DNA from 2 places in the Staphylococcus sp. AS1337 genome. Region 2 is predicted to be linked to the other one. Evidence: riboswitches for the same ligand, from Rfam matches in the RefSeq annotation. Region 2 holds a riboswitch; the other holds the start of a gene.
What was found. Region 2 has a riboswitch for lysine ahead of ACSUE0_RS04700 (aspartate kinase). Riboswitches for the same ligand answer to the same signal wherever they lie in the genome.
Positions count from the first base shown of each region.

Region 1: another riboswitch for lysine. It lies ahead of ACSUE0_RS03340 (amino acid permease); the one in region 2 lies ahead of ACSUE0_RS04700 (aspartate kinase).

Region 1 is NZ_JBOIHZ010000002.1:125,328-138,321, forward strand. It holds gene mutM (bifunctional DNA-formamidopyrimidine glycosylase/DNA-(apurinic or apyrimidinic site) lyase) at 1-171, shown strand, start outside; gene coaE (dephospho-CoA kinase) at 187-807, shown strand; gene gap (type I glyceraldehyde-3-phosphate dehydrogenase) at 1,093-2,118, shown strand; gene nrdR (transcriptional regulator NrdR) at 2,448-2,918, shown strand; gene ACSUE0_RS03325 (replication initiation and membrane attachment family protein) at 2,919-4,301, shown strand; gene dnaI (primosomal protein DnaI) at 4,302-5,225, shown strand; gene thrS (threonine--tRNA ligase) at 5,576-7,513, shown strand; lysine riboswitch at 7,574-7,748, shown strand; gene ACSUE0_RS03340 (amino acid permease) at 7,964-9,454, shown strand; ribosomal protein L20 leader region at 9,515-9,643, shown strand; gene infC (translation initiation factor IF-3) at 9,667-10,194, shown strand; gene rpmI (50S ribosomal protein L35) at 10,224-10,424, shown strand; gene rplT (50S ribosomal protein L20) at 10,487-10,843, shown strand; gene ACSUE0_RS03360 (NUDIX domain-containing protein) at 11,054-11,665, shown strand; gene ACSUE0_RS03365 (hypothetical protein) at 11,678-12,601, shown strand; gene tig (trigger factor) at 12,769-12,994, shown strand, end outside.
Region 2 is NZ_JBOIHZ010000002.1:400,999-413,992, reverse strand. It holds gene pepF (oligoendopeptidase F) at 1-71, shown strand, start outside; gene phoU (phosphate signaling complex protein PhoU) at 143-793, opposite strand; gene pstB (phosphate ABC transporter ATP-binding protein PstB) at 801-1,676, opposite strand; gene pstA (phosphate ABC transporter permease PstA) at 1,782-2,696, opposite strand; gene pstC (phosphate ABC transporter permease subunit PstC) at 2,698-3,627, opposite strand; gene ACSUE0_RS04720 (PstS family phosphate ABC transporter substrate-binding protein) at 3,760-4,713, opposite strand; gene ACSUE0_RS04715 (CvfB family protein) at 5,059-5,958, opposite strand; gene ACSUE0_RS04710 (ABC-F family ATP-binding cassette domain-containing protein) at 6,102-7,706, shown strand; gene ACSUE0_RS04705 (aldo/keto reductase) at 7,893-8,723, shown strand; lysine riboswitch at 8,915-9,093, shown strand; gene ACSUE0_RS04700 (aspartate kinase) at 9,183-10,385, shown strand; gene ACSUE0_RS04695 (aspartate-semialdehyde dehydrogenase) at 10,436-11,425, shown strand; gene dapA (4-hydroxy-tetrahydrodipicolinate synthase) at 11,427-12,314, shown strand; gene dapB (4-hydroxy-tetrahydrodipicolinate reductase) at 12,311-12,994, shown strand, end outside.

The DNA of each region.
Region 1 (12,994 bases), 280 kb from region 2:
CATGGTGGAACAAGCATCTCCGACTATCGTCATGCAGATGGCAGTATTGGGACGATGCAACAGCACCTTAATGTTTATAAACAAAAGGTTTGTAAGGTTTGTGGAAATGACATAGAAACACAAGTAATTGCAACTAGAAACAGTCATTTCTGCCCTACTTGCCAAAAATAAAGGAAGAGTGAGAATATGCCAAAAGTTATAGGACTAACTGGTGGTATCGCATCAGGTAAATCTACAGTATCAGAACTTTTAACAGCACACGGATTTAAAGTTGTAGATGCAGATATTGCATCTCGACAAGCTGTTGAAAAAGGAACTGAAGGACTAGCACGCGTCAAAGAGGTATTTGGCGATGAAGCAATAGATGAAGATGGGAATATGAATAGATCGTATGTTGGTGAAGTTGTTTTTAATCAACCAGAGAAGAGATTGATTTTAAATGAAATCGTTCATCCAATTGTTCGTGATATAATGGAAAAAGAAAAGGAAGAATATCTTGAGCAAGGTTATAATGTGATTATGGATATTCCATTGTTATTTGAAAATGATTTACAAGAAACTGTAGATGAAGTGTGGCTAGTGTACACTTCTGAGAGTATTCAAATAGACCGATTGATGGAACGCAATGACTTATCGATGGAAGAAGCGAAAGCACGTGTATATAGTCAAATATCAATTGATAAAAAACGTAGAATGGCAGATCATGTCATAGATAATAGAGATACTAAATTAGAACTTAAACAAAACTTAGAAAATTTGTTGCTTGAAGAAGGTTACATTGAGAGTGACACTGAAGAAGCACAATAATAGAATTGTAAAATCATCCAGTTTTCATTAAGAAATTGGGTGATTTTTTAATATATAACAACACAAAGTAGTTATTTAACAGCGTATACTATAACAATCAATAAAATTACATTTGATGTTTTAAAGAAGAAAATTGAAATTGAATTGTATGTATTTGTGTAACTAAAAGTATAGATTATTTGAAATTAAAAAATTTTACATTTGTTTTAGAAAACGCTTTCTTAAAATCTAATTTATGTTATACTATTTCCATAAAGTATAACACTAAAACGAGGGGTGCTTCGAATGACGACAAATATTGCGATTAACGGAATGGGTAGAATAGGTAGAATGGTATTGAGAATTGCGCTCAATAATAAAGATTTGAATGTAGTAGCGATTAATGCTAGCTACCCAGCTGAAACAATTGCTCACCTAATTAACTATGACACAACACATGGTGCTTATGATTTAAAAGTAGAGTCAACGGAGGCGGGTATTAAATTGAATGACCATGTCATCCAATTGGTATCTGATAGAAATCCGGAAAATTTACCTTGGGAAGAATTGAATGTTGATATAGCAATAGAGGCAACAGGTAAATTTAATCATGGAGATAAAGCAATTGCGCATATTAATGCAGGTGCTAAAAAAGTATTGTTAACAGGACCATCAAAAGGTGGCGATGTGCAAATGATCGTCAAGGGTGTAAATAATGATCAATTAGACATAGAGCAATACGATATCTTTAGCAACGCTTCATGTACAACAAATTGCATTGGACCAGTCGCTAAAGTTTTAAATGATGAATTTGGTATTCAAAATGGATTAATGACTACTGTTCATGCTATTACTAATGATCAGAACAACATCGACAACCCTCACAAAGATTTAAGACGTGCACGTTCGTGTAATGAGAGTATTATACCAACTTCTACAGGTGCTGCAAAAGCGTTGAAAGAAGTCTTACCTGAATTAGAAGGAAAATTACATGGTATGGCTTTAAGAGTACCAACAAAAAATGTATCTTTAGTAGACTTGGTTGTAGATTTAGATGCAGATGTAACGGCAGAGCAAGTTAATCAAGCATTTAAAGACAATGATTTACAAGGTGTTATTTCAACTGAAGATGCACCATTAGTATCAATGGATTTCAATACTAATTCACATTCAGCTATCATTGATACACAGAGTACAATGGTTATGGGTGATAATAAAGTAAAAGTAATTGCATGGTACGATAACGAATGGGGCTATTCAAATAGAGTTGTGGATGTTGCCGTTCAAATTGGTCAATTATTGAAAAGTGATGTTGCAGCAGTAACATATTAAAACTAAAATCATACCTGTAATAACAATATGATTGTATTAATTTATAAACTCCTTCTAAGTTAGTTTGCATTTAAGCATACTAATTTAGAAGGAGTTTTATTAATGTTATTAACACATCGATGAATAAGAAGCTAGATATATTCAAATATTTGGTGTAATGAGAGTATCCTTTTATAGTAAGAGTTGTCATCAGAAAAAATGTGTAAGAGTTAGTTTAAAATAATTTAGCATTAATTCATATATGCTAAATTGTGTAATAGCGATTCTTTTGTGACATGCATATTTATAGTATAATAGAAGATAATCATAAATGAGAGGGTGATAATTCGATGAAATGCCCGAAATGTAATTCGACTCATTCTCGTGTTGTAGACTCTAGACATGCAGATGAAGTTAATGCGATTCGTCGTAGAAGAGAATGTGAAAATTGTGAAACAAGATTCACAACCTTTGAACATATAGAGAAAAGACCACTTATCGTGGTGAAAAAAGATGGAACACGGGAGCAATTTTCGCGTGAAAAAATATTAAATGGTTTAGTACGTTCTTGTGAAAAGAGACCAGTTCGTTACCAACAATTAGAAGATATTACTAATAACGTAGAATGGAAGTTGCGAGATGAGGGACACGCAGAAATTTCTTCTAGAGAAATAGGAGAGCATGTGATGAATTTACTTATGCATGTAGATCAAGTGTCCTATGTACGATTTGCTTCTGTTTATAAAGAATTCAAAGATGTAGATCAATTATTACAATCAATGCAAGGTATATTAGTAAATAATAAACGGAGTGATTCGTAAATGGGGTTACAATCATATGATTATGGATTGAGACCACATGATAATTTTACTATCGTGCGTGAATTTTATTTAAATAATAATCATTTAGAAATCTTGAACAGATTGTTCACACCGATGATAGGCGCTAATGCGACAGGACTATATCATTATTTAAACCAATTTGTTGACCACGAAGTAGATGCTGTGTTGACGCACTATATTATTATGAGTGAGTTGAAAATTAATCTATTAGAATTCAGAAAAGAAATGGATTTGTTAGAAGGTATTGGATTGGTAAAATCTTATGTAAATCATAACGAGCAGCATTCCTCATTTGTTTATGTTCTTAATCAACCACCTACTGCGAAACAGTTTTTCAGTGATCCTATGCTATCAGTTTATCTATATAGTGAGGTGAGTAAACAACGTTACCAACAATTAAAACGTCACTTTGAAACTAAAACTTCTTTAGACTTAAGTAGTTATCAAGATATAACACGCACATTTACTGATGTTTTTAAAATTCCTAATAAAGCATTAGCGCAAGATACAGCATACATCCAAGATGATAAGTCGTATGAAGGTTTAGACCTTACACGCGTTCACTTTGACTTTGAAACATTATATGATTTGTTACAAAATCATTTTATTAGTTCAAAAATAGTTACGAATGATGCTAAAGCGTTAATAACACAAATTGCAACATTATATGGTTTGACGCCTGAATCGATGAAGCGTATTATTTTAAAATCGATAACCAGTGCTCAAGAATTATCTTTTGAAGAATTAAGAAAACACGCACGTACTTATTATTTAATGGAACATGAACAACAGTTACCCAATTTACAAGTTAAATCAGAAAAAGATAATGTCCTTTCTTCACAAGTAACTACTTCTGAAGAAACGTCAAGTCAATCTGATAATTGGTTGGTACAATTGGAGCAAACAAGCCCGATTGATATGTTAGCATCGTGGTCAGAATCAGAACCTACTACACAGCAAAAATTCATGATTGAAGAATTGATTGAACGTGAAAACTTATCTTTTGGTGTTATTAATATTCTATTGCAATTTGTTATGTTGAAGGAAGATATGAAATTACCTAAAACTTATATTTTTGAAATAGCATCAAATTGGAAGAAAAAAGGTATTAAAACGGCTGAACAGGCATATGAATATGCAATGAAAGTTAACCAACCTAAAAAAGAATCTTATCCTACCAAAAATAGATATAAACAAAAACAATTAGCTTCTAGGGAAATGACACCGAAATGGTTAGAAGAGCGAGATGAGAAACCAGAAAAAGATAACCAACAGCATAACGACGAAGAAGATGAGAAGTTAAAAAATGACAGAGAGCAATTTTTAAATCAATTAAAAAATAGATGGAAGGAGGACGAATAAATGAAATCTTTTAATAATATCATGGGGGAGTCAGATGATTTATCAAAACGCATAGAAAAAATAAAAAAAGATGTGATTAATGATTCTGATGTTAAACGCTTTTTAAATGAGCATCAATCAGAATTGACAAATGCCATGATAGATGAAGACTTAAATATTTTACAAGAATACAAAGACCAAGTGAAACACTATGATGGACATGCTTATAAGGATTGTCCCAACTTTGTAAAAGGTCATGTTCCAGAACTATATATTGAAAGTAACCATATCAAAATTCGTTATTTACCATGCCCGTGTAAGATAAAGTATGATGAAGAAAGGTTTAACTCTCATCTAATTACTTCGCACCATATGCAACGTGATACTTTAGACGCTAAACTTGAAGATATTTACATGGATAGAAGAGATAGATTAGATGTTGCAATGGCAGCAAACAAAATTTGCGATAAAATCACGAAGCACAATCCTCAAGTTAAAGGATTATACTTGCACGGCCCATTTGGGACAGGGAAGTCATTTATTTTAGGTGCAATTGCAAATCAGTTAAAAACCGAAAAAATTCCTTCTACTATTGTCTATTTACCTGAATTTATTCGTTCACTTAAAGGCGGTTTTAAGGATGGAAGTTTTGAAACAAAATTATCCAGAGTACGAGAAGCGAATATTTTAATGTTAGATGATATCGGTGCTGAAGAAATTACACCATGGGCTAGAGATGAAGTAATAGGACCGCTATTACATTACAGAATGGTACAGGAATTACCAACATTTTTTAGTTCTAACCTAAGCTTTGAAGAATTAGAGTATCATCTTTCTGTAACACGGGATGGTACTGAAAAGACTAAAGCGGCTCGAATCATGGAACGTATCAAAACTTTGGCGACACCTTATTATTTAGAAGGAAAAAATTATAGGAACGATTGAAATCTAAAATAAATGTTGTATAATTAAATTAAATCTAAATCAAACGAAATTAAACGAAGATACGATTGATATTTCACTACTTCACAGAGAGCCATTAGATGTTGAGATATGGTAAGTATATTTATTGATTACTCCTTCGTCAGTGATGTTGTAATGAACATCCGGCTCAAGACCGTTATCTTACGTAGAGAGAAGCTATTTTGTAAAATGCAGAAAAGCTTTAATTTAGGGTGGTACCACGAAGACCTCGTCCCTTTTTTAGGGATGGGGTCTTTTTATTTTCTCTGCAATTATTGATAAATTGTATTTCGCTTTGATTTAAGTGCTTGAATAAATAGGAGGAATGTTAAATGGACCAAATTAATATAAAATTTCCAGATGGTAATACGAAAGTGTTTGATAAAGGCACAACAACAGAAGATATAGCACAATCAATAAGTCCAGGATTAAGAAAAAAAGCCGTAGCTGGAAAGTTGAATGGTCAATTAATTGATTTAACTAGACCAATTGAAGAAGATGGCGATATAGAAATCGTTACGCCTGGTACAGATGAAGCTTTGGAAGTGTTACGACATTCAACGGCCCATCTTATGGCGCAAGCGTTAAAACGTTTATATGGAAATGTGAACTTTGGTGTTGGTCCCGTAATTGAAGGTGGTTTTTATTATGACTTTGATATGGAAGAGAGTCTTTCTTCGGATGATTTTGAGAAAATTGAAAAGACAATGAAGCAGATTGTTAATGAGAATTATCAAATTGAACGTAAGGTTGTTTCTCGTAATGAAGCTAAAGCATTTTTCTCAGAAGACCCTTATAAATTAGAACTTATAAATGCCATCCCTGAAGATGAGAATGTCACATTATACACTCAAGGTGAATTTACAGATTTATGTCGTGGCGTGCATGTACCTTCAACCTCAAAAATCAAAGAATTTAAACTATTATCGACAGCTGGAGCTTATTGGCGTGGTGATAGTAACAACAAAATGTTGCAACGTATTTATGGTACAGCATTTTTCGATAAAAAGGACTTGAAAGCACACTTACAAATGCTCGAAGAAAGAAAAGAACGTGATCATCGTAAAATTGGTAAGGAATTAGAGCTATTCTCAAACAATCCATTAGTAGGCGCTGGTTTACCACTTTGGTTACCAAATGGTGCAACAATCCGTCGAGAAATTGAACGTTACATCGTAGACAAAGAAGTAAGCATGGGTTACGATCATGTTTACACACCAGTTATGGCTAATGTTGATTTATATAAAACATCTGGTCACTGGGATCATTATCAAGAGGATATGTTCCCTACAATGAAACTTGATGAGCATGAAGAAATGGTGCTTAGACCAATGAATTGTCCACACCATATGATGATCTACGCTAATAAACCACATTCATATCGTGAATTGCCAATTAGAATTGCTGAATTAGGCACAATGCATCGTTATGAGGCAAGTGGAGCTGTGTCAGGTTTACAACGTGTACGTGGTATGACTTTAAATGATGCACATATCTTCGTTCGTCCAGATCAAATTAAAGAAGAATTTAAACGTGTTGTTAATCTAATTATTGATGTATATAAAGACTTTAACTTTGAAAACTATAGCTTCAGACTAAGTTATAGAGACCCAGAAGACAAAGAGAAATACTTTGATGACGATGAGATGTGGAATAGAGCAGAGAGCATGTTGAAGGAAGCGGTTGATGAATTAGGCTTAGATTATGAAGAGGCCATTGGTGAAGCGGCATTCTATGGTCCAAAACTAGATGTACAAGTGCAAACTGCAATGGGTAAAGAAGAAACATTGTCTACAGCGCAACTTGATTTCTTATTACCACAAAAATTTGATTTAACTTATATTGGTAATGATGGAGAACAACATAGACCAGTTGTTATTCATCGTGGTGTTGTTTCAACTATGGAACGTTTTGTTGCGTTTTTAACTGAAGAAACAAAAGGAGCTTTCCCAACTTGGTTAGCACCTAAACAAGTAGAAATCATTCCTGTAAATGTAGATTTACATTATGATTATGCGAGACTTATTCAAGATGAGCTTAAGTCACAAGGTGTTCGAGTTGAAATTGATGACAGAAATGAAAAAATGGGTTATAAAATTAGAGAAGCACAAATGCAAAAAATCCCATACCAACTTGTCGTAGGTGATAAAGAGGTAGAAAATAGTGAAGTTAATGTGAGAAAATATGGCTCACAAGATCAAGAAACTATAGAGAAAGACGAGTTTATTTGGAACTTGGTCGATGAGATTAGATTGAAAAAGCAAAGATAGTCTTGAAAGTAATGTAGAAATCATGTATATTACAGGTTAGTGAGTTAAATATAAAATTAAATTTGAGTTAGAGGTTGCATTTTTAAAGAGTAAGTATTCAGAAGCTGTATGGGGCGTATGTTGAATTCATGAAAGGTAAAAATGCCGAAACTGGTATTGACCATTTACACATTATCAGTTGGGACAGTTATCGAAAGAGACTGGACTGTCACATATGTGATGTGCTACCTATATAAATGCTATTATTAAAATGGTTGCATATCTAATAGGTATGCAACCATTTTGTTTTGGTTGAGTGATTAAAATAATACTTTTACGGGATAGAGTGAAAATTGTAGTAAATGTAGTTGAGCAAATATTTAGCGCTGCGTTTAGGTTTTTCATATTAAAAATTGTATTCTTTAATCATAATAGTAAGTTAGCCTCTAAGTTTAAAGAAAGGACGCTTCTATGGCAAAACAAGAAAATCAAAGCAATGGAGTTCAAAGAGGATTAAAAGATCGTCATATTTCCATGATTGCGATTGGTGGATGTATTGGAACAGGACTATTTATGACTTCGGGTGGAGCGATTCACGATGCCGGAGCCTTAGGTGCATTGTTAGCTTATGCAATTATTGGGGCGATGGTCTTCTTCCTTATGACGTCATTAGGAGAGATGGCGACATATTTACCAGTATCGGGATCATTTAGTACTTATGCCACACGTTTTGTTGATCCTTCATTAGGATTTGCATTAGGTTGGAATTATTGGTTCAACTGGGTTATCACGGTTGCGGCAGATGTTACAATTGCAGCGCAAGTTATACAATATTGGACACCTTTAACTGGGATGCCAGCTTGGGCTTGGAGTTGTCTATTCTTATTAATTATTTTTGGTCTTAATGCATTATCTGTTCGCGTATATGGTGAAAGTGAATACTGGTTTGCATTAATTAAAGTAGTTACGGTTATCATATTTATAGGAATTGGTTTACTAACAATCTTAGGTATTATGGGTGGAGAATTTGTTGGTTTTGATACCTTTACTAAGGGTGGCGGACCAATACTTGGTGATGGACTGGGTGGTAGCTTATTAACTATCTTAGGTGTATTCTTAGTTGCTGGATTCTCCTTCCAAGGAACTGAATTGATTGGTATAACTGCAGGTGAATCAGAAAATCCAGAACGTGCTGTACCAAAAGCAATTAAACAAGTATTTTGGAGAATATTGATTTTCTATATTATGGCAATTTTTGTTATTGGTATGTTAATTCCTTATGACAGTGCAGCATTAATGGGTGGAGGCGATGATATTTCAACATCTCCATTTACACTTGTATTCCAAAATGCAGGATTGGCATTTGCGGCATCATTTATGAATGCTGTAATATTGACTTCAGTTCTGTCTGCGGGTAACTCAGGTATGTACGCATCAACGCGTATGTTGTATTCAATGAGTAAAGATAAATTAGCATATCCTGTATTTGGTAAAACAAACAAATATGGTGTGCCTTATGTATCATTATTTGTCACAGCACTTATTGTAATAGGCATATTTGTATTACAACATTTAAGCGGTGACGCTTATGAATATATTGTTGCTGCTAGTGGTATGACTGGATTTATTGCATGGGTTGGTATTGCAGTTAGCCATTATAGATTTAGAAAAGCGTTTGATAAACAAAATTATGATAAATCAAAATTAAAATACAAAGCTAAGTTATTCCCGTTTGGTCCAATATTTGCAGGTGTACTCTGCGTACTTGTTATAATAGGGCAAGACGTAGACTTTATAAAAACGGGTGATTTCAATCTAAATAGATTCGTTATAACTTATATGGGCATACCTGTATTTTTAGCATTTTTCATTTATCATAAATTGAGATACAGAACGAAAATCGTTCCGCTAGAACAAGTGGATTTACGTCAAGATGTTGATATGGATGAAATTAATAAATAGTAAAAAAACAGTTGACTAATGTCATTATTGTTGTTATGATAGGTAACGTTGAATACGAAACGAACCAAGTAGAAGCTCCCGCTTCTCACCTGTTGCGACGCAAAAGCTGTTGGCAGGTCTTATATATGCATGATGTAGTCATGCGTAGAGAAGAGCGGGTATATTATATACTCGCTCTTTTTGCTTGGGATAATTTCGTAAAAATCTTGGAGGTGTCAACCATAGCAAAAGATCAGACTCAAGTTAACGAAAAGATTCGTGCAAAAGAATTACGCTTAATCGGTCAAGACGGAGAACAAATTGGTGTAAAAACTAAGACAGAAGCTCTAGAAATGGCAGATAGAGTAGGTTTAGACGTAGTTATCATGGCTCCGAATGCTAAACCACCTGTTGCTAGAATTATGGATTATGGTAAATATAAATTTGAACAACAGAAAAAAGAAAAAGAAATGAAGAAAAAACAAAAAACAATTAACCTTAAAGAAATACGTTTAAGCCCAACTATTGAGGAACATGATTTCCAAACTAAGTTGAAGAATGGACGTAAATTCTTAGAAAAAGGCGACAAATGTAAAGTTTCAATTCGTTTCAGAGGTCGTGCGATTACGCATAAAGAAATTGGTCAACGTGTTTTAGAAAAATTTGCAGATGAATGTAAAGATATCGCTACAGTTGAACAAAGACCCAAAATGGATGGACGCCAAATGTTTATTACATTAAGTCCAATCAATGAAAAATAATAATAAGATATTACAGGAGGAAATGAATCATGCCTAAAATGAAAACACACCGTGGAGCAGCTAAACGTGTTAAAAGAACTGGTTCAGGTAAATTAAAACGTTCTAGAGCTTTCACATCTCATATGTTTGCTAACAAAACAACTAAACAAAAACGTAAATTACGTAAAGCTTCATTAGTATCTAAATCAGATATGAAACGCGTAAAACAATTATTAGCTTATAAAAAATAATGACTAAAATGTCATAACGTATCAATTTGAAAGATTGAACATATTTAGAGGAGGAATTTATTATGCCACGAGTTAAAGGTGGAACAGTAACAAGAGCGCGTCGTAAAAAGACGATTAAATTAGCTAAAGGTTACTTCGGTTCAAAACGTACATTATATAAAGTTGCAAAACAACAAGTTATGAAATCAGGTCAATATGCATTCCGTGACCGTCGCCAAAGAAAGCGTGATTTCCGTAAATTATGGATTACACGTATCAACGCAGCAGCTCGTCAACACGACATGAGTTATTCAAGACTTATGAACGGTTTGAAAAAAGCTGAAATCGACATTAACCGTAAAATGCTTTCAGAAATTGCTATTTCAGACGAAAAAGCTTTCGCTGAGTTAGTAACTAAAGCTAAAGATGCTTTAAAATAGTATCTAATTATAGAGGGAGTGCGACAGAAATACTATTATAAAAAATAGATTTCTGTCGCACTCCTTATTTTTAGTTAATAAACAGTTTTAAATATGTGATATAAGCGCCAATAAATTTATCTGGTTGCATTTTAAGATACGAATTATCATTTTGATAAATAACCATCATTTGATAAAATAGCTTAGAAGTCATAAATGGAGGAGAAACTAATGTCTAAATTCGATGAAATGATTACAGTAGTTCCGAGAAATATTTTATTTAATGATGAAAAAAATAAATTCAATGGTTTCTTAGATAAAAATACTGTTAAAGGGCAAGAAATTTTTGACACACTTTCTAAATTTGAAGTTAAACGTCGTGGAGATATGGAAGAAGACCCGGCATACAAGCAGTTAATTTCTTATTGTATATTGGAAAATGAAAACGATGAGTTATTAGTATATGAACGTTTATCTGGTGGAGGGGAATCTCGTTTGCACGGCCAATCATCTATTGGTGTAGGTGGTCATATGAATGATGTTAAAGGTGCCGAGTCAATTAATGAAGTATTGAGAGTTAATGCGCAAAGAGAATTAGAAGAAGAAGTAGGCTTATCAGAAAGTAAGTCTCAGAATTTAGCTTACATAGGTTTTATCAATGATGATACGAATGAAGTCGGTGAAGTCCATCTAGGTGTAGTGTTCAAAATTCATGTAAACAGTAATGACGTAGAAGCTATGGAAACCGACACACTGCGTATAAAATGGGTAGACCAAAGTAAAATTGAAGATTATGATGAGTTTGAAACATGGAGCGCTTTAATATTACAAGCTATAAAATAGGGGTGTCTGAAGATGTCTGATATCATTCCTTTTCCACGTTCAAAAGATAAATTAGTGAGAGAAATTAAGCAATCATTTAATGATAACAATTTTGAGCATACTTATGACTTATTTGAAGACTTTGAAGAACAATTTGAACTAGATGAACAACTGTCTTTGTTAAAATGTTCAATGTTATATAAGATGGGGCATTTTCTTGAACTACGTGAAGAAGCTATTATTTTATTAAAACAAGGAACAACTAAGTATGATGATTTGATGATGTATTATATTAAAAGTTTGAATGGTCTAGGGCAGTATTTTGAAGTAGTGGAAGTTATTAATCAAATTATTGATGAAGTCCATGATCACAGAACACGTATGGAATTGTTTCCAATTAAAGAATATGCATTAAGCCAAATCGATAAACATAACGAACATGCTACACATATGTTGCAAAATTTTGACGTTATCTCTCTTAGAGAACAAATCAATACTATATTAACGTTAATTGACCATAGTCAATTTAGATATCAAGAAACGATTGTCAATATTATCAATGAAATGACTTTACCACCTAATGTGGTAAGTATAATGCTTGAATATTTACGTTTTGGTGGTTACAATCAGACCATTCAAATTCAAAAATTTGGATTTAATATAGAAGTTGTTCCAGCCAAATTATCTGGTTTAGAACATACAGTGTTTAAAACAAATTTAATACCGAAAGTAATTGACCAAATTGAAGATAGTGCGCCACAAATGATTGAAGAGGCATTTCGCTTAATGAATAATCATGCGATTTTATTTTATCCATTAGAATTAGAACGCATAGCATTAGAACCAGTATGGATTGAAGCATACGTAAATTATTTTAAATCTATGCTAGGTTTAGAAAGTTTAGATATGTCAAATGAGGTTGTGAAATTCATAACTAACATTGATAGTGTAGAATAATTAATCATTTGATTTTCGGGTAATGGAAGAAAGTAGCTATAATAAAAATTTTCAAGTTTACATTTTAAATCACATGTTATAAACAGAGTGTTTGTGTAGAGCATAGACGTGTGCTATAATAATGAAGTTGAAAAAATAAAATAGGATAATCATGGAGGTTTTTATACATGACAGCAACTTGGGAAAAAAAGGAAGGTAACGAAGGTGTTTTAACCGTTACAGTTCCAGCAGAAAAAGTAGACAAAGCAATTGATCAAGCTTTCAAAAAAGTGGTTAAACAAATAAACGTACCGGGCTTCCGTAAAGGGAAAGTACCTCGTCCAATCTTTGAACAACGCTTTGGTGTAGAAGCATTATATCAAGATGCAGTTGATATCTTATTACCAGAAGCTT
Region 2 (12,994 bases):
CAACAATTGGCTATATAGGCAGTCTAGTTGATGAATTAGAAAAACTTACAGATGAAATTGAACAAGCATAAAGCTTGTAGAATGATAAAAAAGACTCAATAATCGCAAGGTGCTAAACTCCTGTGCGACTATTGAGCCTTTTTTATTTATTATATGATTCGTAGCGATCACCTGTGATGAAAAAGTAAATGTTTTCAGCGATATTTGTAATATGATCTCCTATACGCTCTAGATATCTTGCGGCTAAATGAGCTTGACCAGCCACAAAAGGATCATTATCTATTAAATAAGTCGTATTGACTATATTTCTATATAAATCGTCAATGTCTACATCTCTTTCGATGATCTCTTTAATTAAAGTAATATCATTGTCTCTTACAGCATCGTTTAAATCTTTTAACATTAAAAGTGCGAGTTTCCCCATTGTGTTAAGTCTTGTGAGGACGTAATTATCAATGATTTTAGCTCTAAGTCTAATTTCAGCAATATTAGCTGAGTTATCTCCAATACGTTCGAAGTCAGAAGCAATTTTCATTGCTGCCATCATTAAACGCAAATCGCTAGCAATGGGTTGTTGTTTAGTTATAAGCATGATAACTTTTTCGTTAATTTCAGTTTCAATCGCATTGATATCTTTATCTTTGGCTATAGTTTGTCTAGCATAGTTACGATCTTCTTCACTTAATGACGTTAATGCGTATTCAATATTACGATATACATGAAGACCAAGTCGACGTAAATCTTTGATTAAATCGTCGAGTTGGTCTTCATATTTGCGTCTAATAATCGCCATATTTAAATTATCCGAATCTACCAGAGATATAATCTTCTGTTTGTTTATCAGAAGGATTTGAGAAGATCTTGTCAGTATCATCGTATTCATTTACATAGCCATTAAGGAAGAATGCGGTTTTATCAGAAACACGAGCTGCTTGTTGCATATTGTGTGTCACAATAATAATCGAATATTTCTCTTTTAATTCTTGAACAAGTTCTTCAACTTTTAATGTAGAAATAGGATCTAAAGCAGAAGTTGGCTCATCCATCAGTATGACATCTGGTTCTATTGCTAATGTACGAGCGATGCAGACACGTTGTTGTTGCCCACCTGATAAACTGTATGCATTTGTATCTAAACGATCTTTTAATTCGTCCCAAATTGCTGCGCCACGTAATGATTTTTCTACAATTTCATCTAAAACTTTTTTATTTTTAATGCCATGAATTTTAGGGCCATATGTGATATTATCATAAATTGATTTAGGGAATGGGTTCGGTTGTTGGAATACCATGCCAACGTTTGTTCTTAATTTTTCAACAGAATATTTATCATCAAAAATATTATTATCACGATATAAAATTTTTCCTGCTGTTTTAACAGATGGTACAAGTTCTACCATACGGTTTAATGCTTTGATATATGTTGATTTACCGCAACCAGAAGGCCCAATAATAGCAGTTACATTATTTTCTAAAATATCGAGATTAATGTTTTTTAAAGCGTGGTTTTCGCCATACCATAAATCTAAGTTTTTAGTAGAGTACACAATATTTTTTTGCGTATTAATTATTTTATTTTCCGACGTATTTGGATCTATTGTTGCTATAGGCGTATCGTTACGATTCGTATGTGATTGTAAATCATCATTTCTATCTTTAATTTGTTTGTTAGTCATAATTAAAACTCCTTTTTTTAGGCTATGTGCTAACATTTTCGAAAATGTTAGCATATTCCCATTTTCATAGCCTAGTTAGATAAAATCTTGTGTTCTATTACTAAATTAATATTTTTTGCTGTATTTATTTCTTAAGAATATTGCAATAGCGTTCATCAATAATAAGATTACTAGTAATACGATTATTCCTGCTGAAGCCACGTTTTGGAATTCTGCCTGAGGTAACTTAGCCCAGTTGTAGATTGCCATTGGTAAAGCTTGGAATTGATCGAATACGCTTGATGGTAACTGTAACAACACAGTTGGTATACCAATAAGAATTAATGGTGCAGTTTCACCTAATGCTCTAGATAGAGCAAGGATAAAGCCTGTTAATATACCAGGTATTGCTGCTGGCAATACAATGCGACGAATAGTTTGCCATTTATTACCACCTAGACCGTATGAAGCTTCTCTAATTGAATTAGGTACTGCTCTTATAGCTTCTTGGCTTGCAACAATAATTACAGGTAGAATTAACAACGACATTGTCAGCGCAGCGGCTAAGATAGAATTACTTAGCGCTAAAGCTTCGATGCCCATGCCTCGAACAAAAATAGTTAAACCTAGTAAACCGAATACTACTGATGGGACACCAGCTAAGTTTGAAATACTAACTTTAATAAAATTTGTAAATGCATTATCTTTAGAGTATTCTTCTAAATAAATTGCGGTCCCGACACCTAAAATAATAGAAATTGGGATGATTGTAATCATCAACCATATTGTTCCGATTAAAGCGCCCTTAATACCTGCCATCGACGGTGTTGAAGATGAGAAACTTGTGAAAAATGATGGTGTCAGATGCCCGACGCCTTTGAAGAGTGTATCTATGATTAATGCTGCTAAGACAAGTAAACCAATCATTGTACAAGCAAAAAATGCCCATTTATTAATTTTATTAACGGATAAGCGTCCAGAGAGTTTTTTCTCAACGGTGTTTTGATCGACAAGTACTTTGCTATTATTTGTTTCAGCCATTTTAATACTCCTCTCTGAAACGTTTTGTGATCCAATGTGATAATAAGTTCATGATTAAAGTAAAAATAAATAATGTGAAGCCTACAGCGTATATACTATAGTATATATCTGATCCAAATGTTGCGTCCCCTGTAGCTACTTGTACGATATAACCAGTCATTGTTTGAATAGAACCAGTTAAATCCAAAGAAGCAGTTGGTGTACTACCGGCTGCAAGAGACACAATCATTGTTTCGCCTATAGCACGTGATATAGCTAAAACAATTGATGCCATGATACCTGATGTAGCTGCTGGTAACACTACTTTAGTTGCGACTTCGAATTTTGTTGCGCCGAGACCTAATGCACCTTCACGCATTTTGTTTGGAACAGAAGACATCGCATCTTCGCTCATGCTTGAGATTAATGGTATGATCATGACCCCTACGACTAATCCTGGACTTATTGAGTTGAAACTGCCTAATTCCGGAAATATAGAACGTAATAAAGGTGTAACAAAAGTTAAGGCAAAGAAACCAAATACGATTGTCGGAATACCAGAAAGTATTTCTAATATTGGTTTAATAATGCTTCTTGCTCTATTTGAAGCATATTCACTTAAATATAATGCTGCACCTAAACCAAGCGGTACTGCAACAACGGTAGCGATGGCTGTAATTTTTAATGTTCCTAAAATTAAAGCCCAAATGCCATATTTAGGTGTTGATGAAAATGGATTCCATTCCATTGTAAGGAAAAAGTCTGCTAATGAAACGCGTGTAAAAAATGTGATTGTTTCTGTTAACAGTGTTACGATAATGCCAATTGTTGCTAAAATAGAGAAAACTGCAATAATGCCTAAAATTATTGGTGCAATTTTATCACTCGTACCATTCTTTTTAGCATTATTTCTTGCTATCATTTCACTTACGGAGAGGTTATTATTCGCCATGTGAATTCCTTCCTTCTTGTAAACTCCCAATTATTTAAAAAGGTTGGGAATGGAAGTGTGATGACAAAGTAGTGTACAAAGTTTACTTTGTGTCCATTCCAGAATCCCAACCCTTAACGATCTAATTAAAAATTATTTTTCTTCTTTTTTGCTATCTTTACTTTCTTTACCAATAATATCTTTTAATTTATCTTGTTGTTCTTTGTAATCTTTTTTAGGTAATGCTACGAAACCTGCATCTTCAGCGGATTTACCTTTGTCTTCAAGTACAAATTTCATAAAGTCTTGGAATCCTTTATTATCTTTTAATTTTTTCTCATTTGTGTAAATGTATAATGGTCTACTTAAAGCATAAGAACCATCTTGTATTGTTTTCTTAGTTGGCTCAGTAGTTTTACCTTCATCATCTTTAACTTTAACTTCTTTTAATTTATCTTTGTTTTGTTCGTAGAAGTTGTAACCAAAGTAACCAACACCATTTTCATTGTTTTGAACTGATTGTACTATTACGTTTGTATCAGCGTTTTTCTCAGCCTTGATATCCCCTTTATCCATCACTTCTTCGGTAAAGAAGTCATAAGTACCATGTGATTGGTCAGGTGAGAAAGCTTTGATTTCTTTTGATGGCCATTCTGAATTAACATCTTTCCAAGTTTTTGCTTCGCCTGAGTAGATTTTTTTAAGTTGTTCTTTTGTAAGTTCATCAACGAAATCATTATCTTTGTTTACAGTAATCGTTACACCATCTTGAGCAATTTTGAATTCATCATATTTAATGCCTTTATCATCTAGTTTTTTCTTTTCTTCATCTTTGATTGGTCTAGAAGCGTTTGAAAAATCAGTATTCCCGGCTATGAATTTCTCAAAGCCACCACCTGTTCCTGAAGTGCCAGAAGAAACTGTTACATCTGAATTATCTTTAGCAAATTTTTCATTTAGTTTTTCAATGATTGGACCTACTGTAGAAGAGCCATCGCCCTTTACTTCTCCTTCGCCTTTACCTGAGTTTGCGTTACCGCCACCACAAGCTCCTAATAAAAGTGAAGCGCCGATTGCTGTAGCACCAAATAATTGCCATTTTTTCATTGAAACATCCTCCTAATAAGTGAATAACCCAAAAGTTATATGTATTTATTACAGTTCCTATACTACATAATGTTTATTAAATAGAAATATAGTTAGTGTAAATGTTTCGTTAAGAAAACATTTTTGTCATTTACAATATTTATATTTTGCATATGATAATGTGTATTAGTACTAAAAATGCTTTGGTAGCAGTGTTTATAATCTTAGTGATATATTACAAAAATTCAGGGTTTGTAATATAAAAACTAAAAAAACCTGAAAACAACTACTTTACCGTAGTGTTTTCAGGTTATAACGTGTATTTCTATATGACGTTTTAAAGTTTTTTACGTTTAACTTCGTGGACTATTTTTCTACTCGGTCCCAACCCTTTTGAGTTAAAGCTATTTTACCACCTTCAATGTTAATAATTTTATTTTTGTAAAGATGACCAATTGCTCTTTTAAAGGACCCTTTGCTCATGTTAAATATTTCTTTAATGGCTTCAGGACTTGATTTATCTGAAAATGGTAGTTCGCCATTATATTCTACAAGTAAATCAAAAATGCGTTGCCCATCATCATCTAATCTTTCGTGAGCTAATGGTAAAAATGACCCGTTTAATTCACCTTTATCATTTTGGCCAATAATACGTACTTTTACATTTTCACCAAGACGTGGTTCTGCTTTACGTTCAGATTCATGAACAAATATTTTATATCCATCTTTAGATAGTAAGAAACTACCAATTCTTAATAGACGATATGGTCTAGCTTCGATAACTTGGTTTTGCTTTTCATTTTCAAATGAAGGGGTGTACATTTGTTCGACAATAGTTTCAGTCGCTAAACGCGCAAACATATTGTTGTCCCTGTCCACACGTAAAGTAACAAATAACTCATCACCTTGTATTGGCCATACTTCTTTTACTTTTGGTAAATCTACCCAAGGAATTAATACCTCTCTCGGTAAACCGACATCTACATGCGCACCATCGCGGTCTGTTTTGATTACTTTAACAAAAGCATACTTATCTGTTGTGATATCAGGCATATTTTGTGTGGCAAATAATGCTCCTGATCTGTTTGGATAGATGAAGAAACTATATTCTTCCCCTATTTGTAATTCATCTTCTTCGTTAATTTCAGATTGGTTTAGTTTTACGTCTTCGCCATTTGGTCCTTTTAATTGGTATGTTGAGCCTTCTATACCAACAACTTCAAGAAATTCTATTGAACCTACTATATCTTTTTCATCTTGGGCCATACTTTTCTCCTTCGTACATAAATTTATTCTTTCTTATTATAACATGCTATAAGGAAACAAGCATCAGTATAGCGAGAATGGTCGAAAGTACAAGCTAAGTGTGTTATAATTTGTCCGGTAGATTAACGAAAAGGAGTAAATGCATGTTACAAGTTACTGATGTAAGTTTACGATTTGGCGATCGTAAACTATTCGAAGATGTAAATATTAAATTTACAGATGGCAATTGCTATGGTTTGATTGGGGCAAATGGAGCTGGTAAGTCAACATTCTTGAAGATTTTATCCGGTGAATTAGACGCTCAAACTGGCCATGTTTCAATGGGTAAAAATGAACGTTTAGCAGTATTGAAACAAGATCACTTCGCCTTTGAAGATGAACGTGTTTTAGACGTTGTTATTAAAGGTCATGAACGTTTATATGAAGTAATGAAAGAAAAAGATGAAATTTATATGAAACCAGATTTCAATGATGAAGACGGTATCAGAGCTGCTGAACTTGAAGGTGAATTCGCAGAAATGGATGGTTGGAATGCAGAAGCAGATGCTGGTTCCCTACTTTCTGGTCTTGGTATTAAAGCTGACTTGCAAGACAAAACGATGTCAGAATTAGAAAACAATCAAAAAGTTAAAGTGTTATTAGCACAAAGTCTCTTTGGTCAGCCAGATGTACTATTACTAGATGAGCCGACTAACGGACTAGATATTCCAGCTATAAGTTGGTTAGAAGATTTCCTTATCAATTTTGACAACACTGTTATTGTCGTATCACATGATAGACACTTTTTAAATAATGTGTGTACTCATATTGCTGATTTAGATTATGGTAAGATTAAAGTTTATGTAGGTAACTATGATTTTTGGTATCAGTCAAGTGAATTAGCTATGAAAATGGCCCAAGATCAAAACAAGAAAAAAGAAGAAAAAATTAAAGAGTTACAAGAATTTGTTGCGCGTTTCTCTGCAAACGCATCTAAATCTAAACAAGCTACAAGCCGTAAAAAGCAATTAGAGAAAATTGAACTCGATGATATTCAACCTTCTTCGCGCCGTTATCCATTTGTAAAATTCACGCCAGAACGTGAAATTGGTAACGACTTATTATTTGTCGAAAACCTATCAAAATCAATTGATGGTGTTAAAGTTCTTGATAACATTTCATTTACAATGGATCCAAATGATAAAGCTGTATTAATTGGAGATAGTGAATTTGCTAAATCAACATTACTGAAAATACTAGCTGGAGAAATGGAACCTGATGAAGGTACTGTAAGATGGGGTGTTACTACATCTCGCAGCTACTTCCCTAAAGATAACTCAGAATTCTTTGAAGGTGTTGACATGAATCTTGTCGATTGGTTACGCCAATACGCACCTGAGGATGAACAAACTGAAACGTTCTTACGTGGTTTCTTAGGTCGTATGTTATTTAGTGGTGAAGAAGTTAAGAAAAAAGCAAGTGTATTATCAGGGGGAGAAAAAGTGCGTTGTATGCTAAGTAAAATGATGTTATCAAGCGCAAACGTATTATTACTTGATGAGCCTACGAACCACTTAGACTTAGAAAGTATCACTGCTGTAAATGATGGCTTGAAGAACTTTAAAGGTTCTCTTATTTTTACTTCATATGACTTTGAATTTATCAATACAATCGCAAATCGTGTAATCGACTTAAATCCAGCTGGAGCTGTATCTAAAGAGATATCATACCAAGCTTATTTAGAAGAAACTGGCGTATTAACGAAATAATTAATGATTGTTTAATAATAATTAAAAATATGAAAATATATTTGTCTGCCAGTTTATAATCTGGCAGACTTTTTTATTACTCCCCATTTGATGATTGTAAAATAAATGTTGTAAGGGCCAATTACTTTGAAATGCTTTTCAAGAATTATATAATCATTATAAGTTTAAGCTAGGAGGAATTTGAAAATGCAAAATATAGATATGATTGACGGCAAGATAATACCCCAAATAGGATTTGGTACATATAAGTTAAATGGTGTATCAGGGATGCATGCGATTGTTAGCGCGTTAAATCAAGGTTATCGTTTATTAGATACTGCATATAATTATGAGAATGAAGGTACCGTTGGTAAAGCGATTGAACAGAGTCATGTCTCAAGAGACCAAATTATTGTAACTTCTAAACTTCCTGGGCGTTATCAAGACTACAATTCGGCAATGATTGCTATTCAAGAATCGATTTATCGTCTGAATGTGGAATATATAGATTTATACTTAATACATTGGCCAAATCCAAGACATGGTAAATTTGTTGAGGCTTGGCAAGCGTTGATTGATGCTCGTAATGCTGGGTTAATTAAATCTATCGGTGTATGTAATTTCTTGCCTGAACACATTGAAACGTTAGAACAAGAAACAGGAGTCCTGCCTTCGGTTAACCAAATAGAATTACATCCTTATTTTAACCAACAAGATATGCTTAGATATCATAATGAAAAAGGAATTATCACACAAGCATGGAGCCCTCTTGGTCGTGCTTCAGAAGTTATAAATGATAAGGATATTGAAGTGATAGCAGAAAAATATGATAAAACCATTCCTCAAATTATTTTGAGATGGCATATTCAAAATGGTGTAGTACCTATTCCAAAAGCAACTTCTATTGCTAGACAAATTCAAAATAAAGATGTTTTTGATTTTACTTTAGAGCATGATGATATAGAAAAAATAAATGCATTAACACAAAAAGACGGCAGATTAAAAGGACAAGATCCAGCAGTATATGAAGAATTTTAATCCACTATAATTCCCATTATTATAATTTAAAATTGGGAATATGAATTGATTTACAACACTTTTTACACATAAGTTGCAAAAAGGATTTATAAAGTATTGGATTTTTCAGTAAATTAAAAAAACTGCGTAAAAGCGGTTTACAGTATATGCATGCCTATGTATAATGTGTATCATAAACAAAAAATTAAATATGGTTTTGATGAGGCGCATCAATCATTAGTAATTATTAGAAGAACCTGCCTGCTAGCAGCTAATTTTGAAAGGGTGAGATGCCGAAACAGTTATAATAGCAGCTTATAACACGTTGGACTTTATGGTTAAGAGCTAAGAGTCTGTCATTATTTTAAAATAATGGAGTGCATCACTTGTATATATATTATAGAACAGGTTCGCATTCCGAACTTGTTCTTTTTTTATAATACTGTGATTCTCCCCTATTCGTTGAGGAGGATATAGAAATTGGAAAGAAGTGTTTTGAAATTTGGAGGTTCTTCAGTAAGTGATTTTACTAAAATAAAAAATATTGCCGAAATGCTTAGATTAAGAGTTGAACAAGGTGAACAATTAATTGTGGTTGTAAGTGCTATGGGTAAAACAACAGATGAACTAATGGCAAATGTTTCGACTTTAACTAGTAGTCCTAAAGATCAGGAACTTGCCCTCTTACTTACCACAGGAGAGCAACAAACAGTTTCTTATTTATCGATGGTTTTAAATGATATTGGTATTAACGCCAAAGCCATGACTGGCTATCAAGCAGGAATTAAAACTGTTGGACATCATTTGAAGAGTCGTATAGCAGAAATTGATCCTGAGACATTCGAGCAATCATTTACCGAAAATGATATTTTAGTCATAGCAGGTTTTCAAGGTATTAATGATAACTTTGAAGTAACTACATTAGGTCGTGGTGGATCAGATACTACAGCAGTCGCATTAGCAGCAAGCAATAACACAGCATGCGAAATATATACAGATGTTGATGGCGTTTATGCAACAGATCCAAGACTTTACAAGGACGCTAAACGTTTGGACTATGTCTCTTATGAAGAAATGATGGAGATGAGTGCTTTAGGCGCAGGTGTACTTGAAACAAGAAGTGTAGAATTGGCAAACAATTACAGTATTCCACTTTACTTAGGAAGAACTTTATCAAATGTGAAAGGAACATGGATTATGCCCCAAACTGAAATATTAGAAAGAAAAGCCGTTACAGGCGTTGCGTTAGATACGCATATGATGCACGTTACTATTAGTTATCCTCTACCCGATAACAAATTATTAACTGCGTTATTCAACCATTTAGAAGATGGTTCCGTTAATGTTGATATGATATCACAAATCGTTAATTTGGAAGGATTACAAATGTCGTTCACGATTAAAGATACAGATGTCATACAAATTTCTACGATTTTAGAGTCTTTAAAAGAATCATTTAGTGCGTTAGACTTTAAGATAAATGAAGATTACGTTAAACTCTCTCTAATTGGTTCTGGCATGAGAGACATGTCGGGCGTAGCTTCAAAAGCATTCAAAACATTGATTGAAAATGATATTTCATTTTATCAAACAACAACTTCAGAAATTAGTATTTCATGTGTTATTGATGCTATGAATGGTGAACGAGCTGTTCAAACCCTTTATCAAGCCTTTGATATCTGAATTTTCAAAATTATATTACTATTAAAAAATAACATTGGAGTGTATTGTATATGACAAGATTAGCAATTGCAGGTGCAACTGGTTTAGTAGGAAGAAAAATGTTAGAAACTATTGATAGAAAAGAGATTCCATTTGATGAATTGGTGCTGTTTTCATCAGCACGTTCAGCTGGACAACAAGTAGAATTCCAAGGTCAAACGTATACAGTTAGAGAGTTAACTGAAGATGCGGCTAAAGAATCATTTGATTATGTATTGATGAGCGCAGGTGGTAGTACAAGTGAGCACTTCTCACCTATCTTTGAAGAAGCAGGTGCTATTGTTATTGATAACTCCAGCCAATGGAGAATGACTGAAGGTATCGATTTAATCGTACCAGAAGTCAATGAACCTAAATTAGATAGAAAGATTATTGCGAATCCTAACTGCTCTACGATTCAATCAGTTGTGCCACTTAAACCATTACAAGAAACTTATGGTTTGAAACGCGTAGCATACACAACTTATCAAGCAGTATCTGGATCTGGTGTTAAAGGTAAGGCAGATTTAGCAGAAGGTGCAAATGGCAAATCGCCTGAAGCTTACCCACATCCAATTTATAATAATGTGTTACCACATATAGATAGTTTCCTAGAAGACGGGTATACAAAAGAAGAACAAAAAATGATTGATGAAACACGTAAAATCTTAAATACAGATGATTTAAAAGTTACAGCGACATGTGTTCGTGTACCAGTACAAGATAGTCACAGCGTGCACATGAGTGTAACATTAGAAAAAGAAGCGACAGTTGAAGCAATACAAGCATTATTTGAAAATGATGATCGCGTTGTACTTGTTGATAATCCACAGAAGAATGAATACCCATTAGCGATACATTCTACTAATAAAGATGAAATTTTTGTAGGACGTATTCGACGTGATGATAGTTTAGATAATACATTCCACGTTTGGTGTACTTCTGATAACTTATTGAAAGGTGCAGCATTAAATGCAGTACAAATTCTTGAACAAGTGATGAGCTTGAAAGGAGTTAAATAACATGGGACATATTTTTGAAGGTGTTGGTGTAGCTTTAGCAACGCCATTCACACACAATGAAGTAGACTATGAAGCCATTAGAAGACATGTTGATTATTTAATAGAGAACGATACGAAATCTATCGTAGTCAATGGTACTACTGCAGAAAACCCTACACTTAATGATGATGAGAAAGATCAAATATTAGAAAGTGTCATTAATCATGTAGATGGTCGAGTACCGGTAATTGCAGGGACAGGTACTAACAATACACAAAAATCTATTCAAGCCTCAGTACGTGCTAGAGAATTAGGCGCAGATGCAATCATGTTGATTACGCCCTACTATAATAAAACAAACCAACGTGGTTTAATTGCACATTTTACGACAATTGCTGATGCAGTTAAATTACCAGTCGTTTTATATAATGTTCCCTCCCGTACGAATATGACAATTGAAGCAGAAACTGTCGAAACTTTAAGTCAAAATGATTATATCGTCGCACTAAAAGATGCAACAAATGATTTTGATTATTTAGACGATTTAAAAAAACGTCTTAACCTAGATGACTTCGCATTATATAGTGGGAATGACGATAATGTGGTTGAATATTTTAATAAAGATGGTCACGGTGTGATTTCAGTTGTTGCAAATGTGATTCCGAAATCATTCCAAGCGCTATACGACGCTAAACAAAATGGAGAAAATATTGAAACGCAATTTCAACCAATTCAAACATTGCTTGATGCCCTATCAGTAGATGTAAACCCTATTCCAGTAAAAGTATTAACAGCATTGGAAGGATTTGGAAATTATGAAGTTCGTTTACCATTAGTTCCACTTGAAGACAGTGAACGAGAAACATTAGAACAAGCTTATGAAAATTTTAAAGCAGGTGAAAAAGCATGAAAGTAGTACTTATTGGCTATGGCGCAATGAATCAACGTGTTGCTAGACTAGCTGAAGAAAAGGGACATGAAATTGTAGGGATAATTGTAAGAAATGAAACTAAAGACTACCCTTACCCTACTTATCAACATATTGCGGATGTTACAGACGCAGACGTTGCTATTGATTTTTCAAACCCTGAATTATTATTACCTCTATTAGAAGAAGATTTCACTTTACCATTGGTAATTGCGACCACTGGTGAAAAAGATACAATTATCGATAAACTAAAAGAACTAAGTAATCGTATGCCTGTATTTTTCAGTGCAAACATGAGTTATGGCGTTCACGCACTAACTAAAATTTTAGAAGCTGCTGTGCCATTACTAGAAGACTTTGATATTGAGCTTACAGAAGCTCACCATAATAAAAAAGTTGACGCACCAAGTGGTACTCTAGTTAAACTTTACGATGTGATTGAATCATTACGTACACAATCTACACCAGTTTATGATAGACATGAAAACAATGAAAAGCGTACTCAAGATGAAATTGGAGTTCATTCAATTCGTGGAGGCACTATCGTAGGACAACATGATATACTTTTTGCTGGTACAGATGAAACGATTGAAATAACTCATCGTGCACAGTCTAAAGATATTTTTGCCAATGGTGCAATTGGCGCAGCAGAAAAATTAATC